One region of the Micrococcus sp. iso_229 genome, then DNA from elsewhere that is predicted to be linked to it. Evidence: riboswitches for the same ligand, from Rfam matches in the RefSeq annotation. Region 1 holds a riboswitch; the other holds the start of a gene.
The links. A riboswitch is a leader RNA that binds a small molecule or an ion and turns the genes downstream of it on or off. The one in region 1 is predicted to bind S-adenosylmethionine.

Region 1 (3,386 bases):
CGGGCTCAAGGAGGTCGCGGACGGAATCGGCGTGCTGGCCGAGGACGAGCGCCTGCCCGCCCACGGCGCCGCGATCCGCGCCCGCTTCGCGTGAGGGAGCGGGAGTGAGCGGCGTCCGCATCGACGCGTGGCTGTGGGCCGTGCGGCTGTACAAGACCCGGTCGGCGGCCACGGCGGCCGTGCGCGCGGGCCACGTGCGCATCGACGGCGAGCCCGTGAAGGCGGCGACGCCCGTCGTCGTCGGGAACCGGGTGCGGGTGCGCCAGGACGGACGTGAGCGGATCCTCGAGGTCACCGGGCTGATCGCCAAGCGGGTGGGCGCCCCCGTGGCCCGGCAGCAGTACGTGGACCACTCCCCGCCGCCCGTGCCGCGTGAACTGCTCGCCGTGCCGTACCGCGAGCGCGGCGCGGGCCGGCCCACCAAGCGGGACCGCCGGCAGCTGGACGCGCTGCGCGGCCGCGACAGACGCTGAGCGTCTCAGTCCTCCCCGATCCGAACGGCCCGGGCGGGCCACCGCCGGAGCCGACGGTGGGCCGACGCCCGCGCCGTCATCCGCCGAGAAGTTTCGTGACGGCCACCCGGAACGGGCGATCGTTCTCCACCTGCACCGTGACGGTGAAAGGCCCGTCCTTCTGGCGGGGAGGCAGGCCTGCCGACCAGTCACCGCACATGGCCTCGGACCCCGCCTGCCACTGCCCCTTCGACGTGGGCGAGTCGGAGACGTACACGTCGCTCTTCCCCGTCGCATCGGACGGGCACACGAGCTGCACGCGATAGCGCTCCCCACGGCGCGCATCGTCCAGGGTCACCTGATACTCCCCCGTGCCGACCCCCTCCTTGACGACGGTTTCGGACGCCGTGTCGATGTACTGCGTCCCGGGCTGATCCGACGTGCTGTACTCACTCAGAGTCATGCCGCCGTCCTGGAAGAGCTCGTCCGGAAGCGGCACCGGCCCCTCGTCGGCCCACGTGGTGTCGGACGGGACCGGCGCCGTGGCACGGGCAGGGGAAGACGGTGCCACCGAAGGGCTGGACGCACCAGTCGCGCTGGAGGAGACGCTGCTCTGGGAAGCGGAGCATCCCGAAATGGCGGTACTGAGGAGAGCGGCGGCGACCACGGCGGCCGACAATGCCGCACGCCTCGTCGTGATGTCCATCCGCATGATCTGATCCCTCTCGGCGAACCGTCTGCGGGGGCCGCGGGCCGCGATCTCGAGCCTCCCCCCTCGAGTGACTCGATCCTGGCCGGGGATGCCCGGTGTGTCAAGCGTCACATCGGAGGAGCTCGCATGACGCCGGGCGACCGCCGTGCTTTGACCGCCCCACGGACCCGTCCGTAGGCTGGTCCCCAGAATCACGAGTTCCCGTCATTCACGGCCCTGGCCGGCGGGACGGCAACCCTCTCACGCAGTAGTGGGGTGCTCCAGGTGATGATTCGGCCCCTCGGACACCCCGACGGGCAAGTACCGCGCCTCTGCGGATCCGGGCGATCCGCGTTCCCGCCGTCTGCGGAGCCGCGTCAGTCATCGGAAGAGGACGCGCGCCATGACCCTGACCCACGAACCCCACACCGCCGCGTGGGACACCGACCTGTCCCTCGGCAACCTCCGCTCCGGCCTCTCGGCCTTCCCCACCGGGGTCGTCGCGCTGGCGGGCCTCGCCGACGACACCCCCGAGGTGATGGTGTCCTCCTCCTTCGGCGTGGGCATCTCCTGGGAGCCGGCCCTCGTGTCCTTCTCCGCGCAGAACAGCTCCCGCACCTGGCCGCGCCTGCGCCGGGCCGGGGCGATCGGCGTCTCCCTGCTCGCAGCGGACCAGACGCCGCTGTGCCGTCAGCTGGCCTCCCGCGAGGGCGACCGCTTCGCCGGTCTCGACGTGCACCACAGCCCGCACGACGCCCTGCTGATCGGGGGCTCCTCGCTCTGGCTCGAGACGCGGGTGCACGCCGAGGTCCCGGCGGGCGACCACACGGTGGTGCTGCTGGAGGTGACGGCCTTCGCGGATCACACGGACGCCGCTCCCCCGGCCGCCCTGCACCGCAATCTCTTCCACGGCCTGCGCGCGCTCTGAGCGAACTCCAGGTGAACAATCGGGCCCCTGGTTCCCGGTCGGCGAGATCCGTGCAATGATGGAGCCTGAAGTTGATCAAGCTGTATCCCGCCATCTTCACTGCTCGTCAGCCCGGCATAGCCGGCGTCGATGAGTGTTGGGCAAGCGGTTCAGTCTCGCCGCTTCACCCGCGTCCCACATCCGGGCCGCGGTCCAACACCGCCACCGCACCGCGGGGGCGCATCGAAAGGACACCATCATGGCTGTCGGTACTGTCAAGTGGTTCAACGCTGAGAAGGGCTACGGCTTCATCGCCCCCGAGGACAACTCTGCGGACGTGTTCGTGCACTTCTCCGCCATCCAGGGCTCGGGCTTCAAGGAGCTCCAGGAGAACGACCGCGTCGAGTTCGAGACCCAGGACGGCCCCAAGGGCCTCCAGGCCGCCAACGTGACGAAGCTCTGATCTTCGCCTGACGCACAGCTTCCGACGCCCCCGGTCCGCACGGACCGGGGGCGTCGTCGTGTGCGCTTCCGTGCGCCCCGCACACCCCCGCACTCCGCCGCACGCCCGTTCGACCGCGGCGCTGCGACATCACCGCAGGGCAGCACTGCGGTGATGTCGCTGAAGCGCGGTCCTCTGCGGTGGGTCTGATCCTGGCCCTGCGCGTCAGGCCGCGCCCCGCCGGCCCACGTGGCGACCCAGCAGCAGCACCACGCCCAGGGCGAGCAGATACCCGCCCGCGACGACGGCGAAGCCGGCCCGGTAGTCACCCGCGACGGCGGCCGCCGCGAACACGACCGTCATCACGGTGCCGAGCTGGCCCGAGGTGACGTCGAGCCGCTCCATCACGACCGTGGCGGAGGCGGAGACGCCGTAGTTGAACAGGGGCCCGGCGCCCATCGCCGCCAGCAGCACCCACAGCAGGGCCGCGGAGGGGCGGCGCGCGGCGGGGGCGGGAGGGGTCACGGCCCCAGGCTAGCCCGGGCGCCCGGGCCGCCCCGCCGAGACGACCGACGCCCTGCGACATCACCGCCGGTCAGAACGGCGGTGATGTCGCAGGGCGTCGGTCACATAGGGTCAGCCGGGCGGGGGCGGGTCAGCCGACGCGGCCCTCGCCGCGGGGCTCGCCCTCCACGCGGCCGGTGGTCCCCCGCTGGGTGACCTCCGCGCCGTCCTGGCGCTCGGGCCGCTCGCCGGCCTCCGCCGGCAGGCCCTCGTTCTCGTCGGTGGGCGTCTCGCCGGCGGTGGCGGCGGGTGCCGGGTCCTGCGGGGCCCCACGACGGCCGCCGTGCGGGGACAGCGACTCACCCTCACCCAGCGAGCTGACGCGCGGCA
Region 2 (3,386 bases), 1.0 Mb from region 1:
GGGCCCCGCCCATCGATCCGCCGATCACGGCGCGCCAGGCGCCGATCCCGAGGTGGTCGGCCAGGCGCCGCTCGGCCTCGACCGCGTCCCGCAGCGTGAGGAACGGGAACCGGGAGCCCCAGGGCCGCCCGTCGGGGGCCGGCGTCGAGGGCCCGGTGGAGCCGTGGCAGCCGCCGATCATGGCGGGGGCGACCACGAACCACCGGTCCGTGTCCACGGCGCGGCCCGGGCCGACGAGGGCGTCCCACCAGCCCGGCGTCGGGTCCTGCTCGTGCGCGGCCACGTGCGCGTCGCCGGTGAGGGCGTGCAGCACGAGCACGGCGTTGGAGCCGTCGGCGGCGAGGGTGCCCCAGGTCTCGTAGGCCAGCTCGACGTCGGGCAGCAGCCCGCCGGTCTCGGTGTGCAGCTCGCCGACCCGCAGGCGGTGGCGGCCGCCGCGGGGCAGCGCGGTGCGCGACGGACGCGTGGCGACGGCGGTCACGCCCGCTCCCCCGCGTCGTCGTCGCCGCGGCGGGCGGCGGCCGCGAAGCCGCGCTCGAGGTCGGCGAGGATGTCCTCGACGTCCTCCACGCCGAGCGAGAGCCGCACCAGGCCGGGGGTGACGCCCGCGGCGCGCTGCTCGTCGTCGGTCAGCTGGGCGTGGGTGGTGGAGGCCGGGTGCACGACGAGGGAGCGGACGTCGCCGATGTTGGCCACGTGGTGGTGCAGGGTGAGCCCGTCCACGAACGCGGCCCCGGCCTCGCGGCCGCCCGCGATCTCGAAGGAGACGAACGCGCCCGCGCCCTTCGGCAGGTAGCGCTGGGCCCGCTCGTGCCACGGGCTGGACTCCAGGCCGGCGTAGACCACGTGCTCGACGTCGTCGCGGCCCTCCAGCCAGCGCGCCACCGCGGCCGCGTTGGCCACCTGCCGCTCCATGCGCAGGGACAGGGTCTCCAGGCCGAGGTTCACCAGGAACGCGTTGAACGGGGAGATGGCCGAGCCGTAGTCGCGCAGCAGCTGCACGCGCGCCTTGAGGATGAAGGCCAGGTTGGCGCCGAGCGGCGAGCCCACCCCGAGGTCCCGCGCGTAGACGAGGCCGTGGTAGGACTCGTCCGGCTCGTTGAAGCCGGGGTACCGCTCGGCGTGCTGCGCGTAGTCGAACGTGCCGGCGTCGACGATCACGCCCGCGATGGCCGCGGCGTGCCCGCCGAGGTACTTCGTGGCGGAGTGGGTGACGACGTCGGCGCCGTGCTCGATCGGCCGCAGCAGGTACGGGGTGGCCAGCGTGTTGTCCACGATCAGCGGCACGCCGGCCTCGTGGGCGGCGTCGGCGACGGCGCGCACGTCCAGGACGTCGCCGCGCGGGTTGCCGAGGGTCTCGCCGAAGAACGCCTTGGTGTTCGGCTTCACGGCGGCGCGCCAGGACTCGAGGTCGTCCGGGTCGGTCACGAACGTCGTCTCGACGCCGACCTTGGCGAGGGTGTGCTTGAACAGGTTCTGCGTGCCGCCGTAGAGGCTGGCCGAGGCGACCACGTGGTCGCCGGCGCCGGCGAGGTTGAGGATCGCGAACGTCGTCGCCGCCTGACCGGAGGCCAGCAGCAGCGCGCCCACACCGCCCTCGAGCGCGGCGATCTTCTCCTCCACCGGGCCCTGCGTCGGGTTGCCGATGCGGGTGTAGAGCGGGTCGAGGTCCTTGAGGGCGAACCGGTCCGCGGCCACCTGGGCGGACGGGAAGTCGTACGAGGTGGTCTGGAAGATCGGCAGGGCGGTCGCACCGAAGGCGTGCTGGCCGACGGCGACGCCCGCGTGGACCTGCGCGGTGGAGAAGCCCCAGGCGTCGGGGGTCGGGGTGGGCTGGTCGGTCATGGCGGACCCTCCTGAAGGGTTCAGGGGCCGGACCCGTCCGCCCCGCCCGCCGGCCGACGTGCCGATCCGGGGACCGGCGTCGTCGAGGTGCCGGAGATGACCCGGCGCCGTCGAGAGGGGCCGTGGGATCGGCCCGCGCTTGCCGGCAACCGTTGTGGGGCCGGCCTGGTCGTCACCCGGGGCACCCCACCGCGGAAGGAGGGTTGCCGGTCAGCATGCCGGGGCCTGTTGCTGACTCTCGTGACCGTGTCTCCGAGTGTAGCCCGCCGCCCCGCCACGATTTCGTCACGCGTGTCACACGCGGATACGCTCTCCGCACGGGGGCGCCCGACCCGTCAAGGGCTCGACGCCCCCCGACTCGCACCAGGTCAACCCCCGGGGCAGCCCGGGAACGGAGAGGAACAGCGCAGTGCACACCTGTCGCATGGACCACGTGTCCTACGCCGCCGGCCCCGAGGGCCTGGACGCCACGGTCGCCCGCATCGCCGAGACGCTGGGCATCGAGCGGATCAAGGGCGGTGTCCACCCACGTTTCGGCACCCAGAACGCGCTCTTCCCCATGACGGAGGGGCAGTATCTGGAGGTCGTCGAGGCCCTGGACCACCCGGCCTCCCTCAGCGCGCCGTTCGGCCAGCTCGTGCGCGCCCGCACCGAACAGGGCGGCGGCTGGATGAGCTGGGCCGTGGCCACCCCGGACATCGGCCGGTTCGAGCGCCGCCTCGGCCGCGAGGCCGTTCCCGGCAACCGTCGCTTCCCGGACGGCCGCGAGCTGTCCTGGCGGCAGATCGGCATCAAGGGCACCCTCGCGGACCCGCAGCTGCCGTACATCCTGCGCTGGGCCGACGGCCAGGAGGACATGCACCCCTCGCAGGCGGCCGAGCCGCAGGCCACCATCGAGCACCTGAACATCGCCGGCTCCCCCGAGCGCCTCGCCGAGTGGCTCGGCGACGACGAGGACGGCCAGGTCCAGGACGTGGACATCGAGTACGTCGCGCCCTCCGGCACCCCGGGCATCGTCTCGGTCACCTTCCGCACCCCGAAGGGCGAGATCACGCTCTGAGCGCGGGGGCGGGGCCGCTCAGCCGAGCAGCCCCGCCCGCGCCAGCAGCGGGTAGCCGACGAACCCGACGGCGTCCAGCAGCGTGTGCGCGATGACCAGCGGCATCACCCGGCGCACCCGCAGGAACACGAGCGCGAACACCACGCCCATCAGGGCGTTGCCCACGCCCGGCCCGATCCCCTGGTACAGGTGGTACGCCCCGCGCAGCAGCGCGAGGGCGAGCACCACGACGGCAGCGCGGGTCGGCAGGTAGAGCCCCTCGGCGCTCACCCACGACGACGGCACGGCCGGCGCCGGATCGCGCGCCAGGCCCGCGTCGCGCAGCCGCTGCAGATACCCGAGCCGGTCGACGAGCCAGGCGCCCACGATGACCTCCTCCAGCAGTCCGTGCCGCAGCGCGGAGAGCAGCAGGACCGGCACCTGGTACCAGCTCTCCCCGAGCGCCGAGCCGACGATCGCCGTCGTGATCCCCAGGGCCCGG

Region 2: it holds a riboswitch for S-adenosylmethionine, as region 1 does, so the genes downstream of both, AC3RKA_RS02895 (bifunctional o-acetylhomoserine/o-acetylserine sulfhydrylase) here and AC3RKA_RS09380 (flavin reductase family protein) in region 1, are expected to answer to the same signal.

Annotation. Positions count from the first base shown of each region.
Region 1 is NZ_CM176514.1:2,022,501-2,025,886, forward strand. It holds gene hisD (histidinol dehydrogenase) at 1-94, shown strand, start outside; gene AC3RKA_RS09365 (RNA-binding S4 domain-containing protein) at 105-473, shown strand; gene AC3RKA_RS09370 (hypothetical protein) at 550-915, opposite strand; gene AC3RKA_RS09375 (hypothetical protein) at 914-1,171, shown strand; SAM riboswitch class IV at 1,354-1,473, shown strand; gene AC3RKA_RS09380 (flavin reductase family protein) at 1,547-2,071, shown strand; gene AC3RKA_RS09385 (cold-shock protein) at 2,310-2,513, shown strand; gene AC3RKA_RS09390 (hypothetical protein) at 2,718-3,017, opposite strand; gene AC3RKA_RS09395 (FMN-binding glutamate synthase family protein) at 3,148-3,386, opposite strand, start outside.
Region 2 is NZ_CM176514.1:620,239-623,624, reverse strand. It holds gene metX (homoserine O-acetyltransferase MetX) at 1-481, opposite strand, end outside; gene AC3RKA_RS02895 (bifunctional o-acetylhomoserine/o-acetylserine sulfhydrylase) at 478-1,845, opposite strand; SAM riboswitch class IV at 1,976-2,091, opposite strand; gene AC3RKA_RS02890 (VOC family protein) at 2,270-2,905, shown strand; gene AC3RKA_RS02885 (CPBP family intramembrane glutamic endopeptidase) at 2,924-3,386, opposite strand, start outside.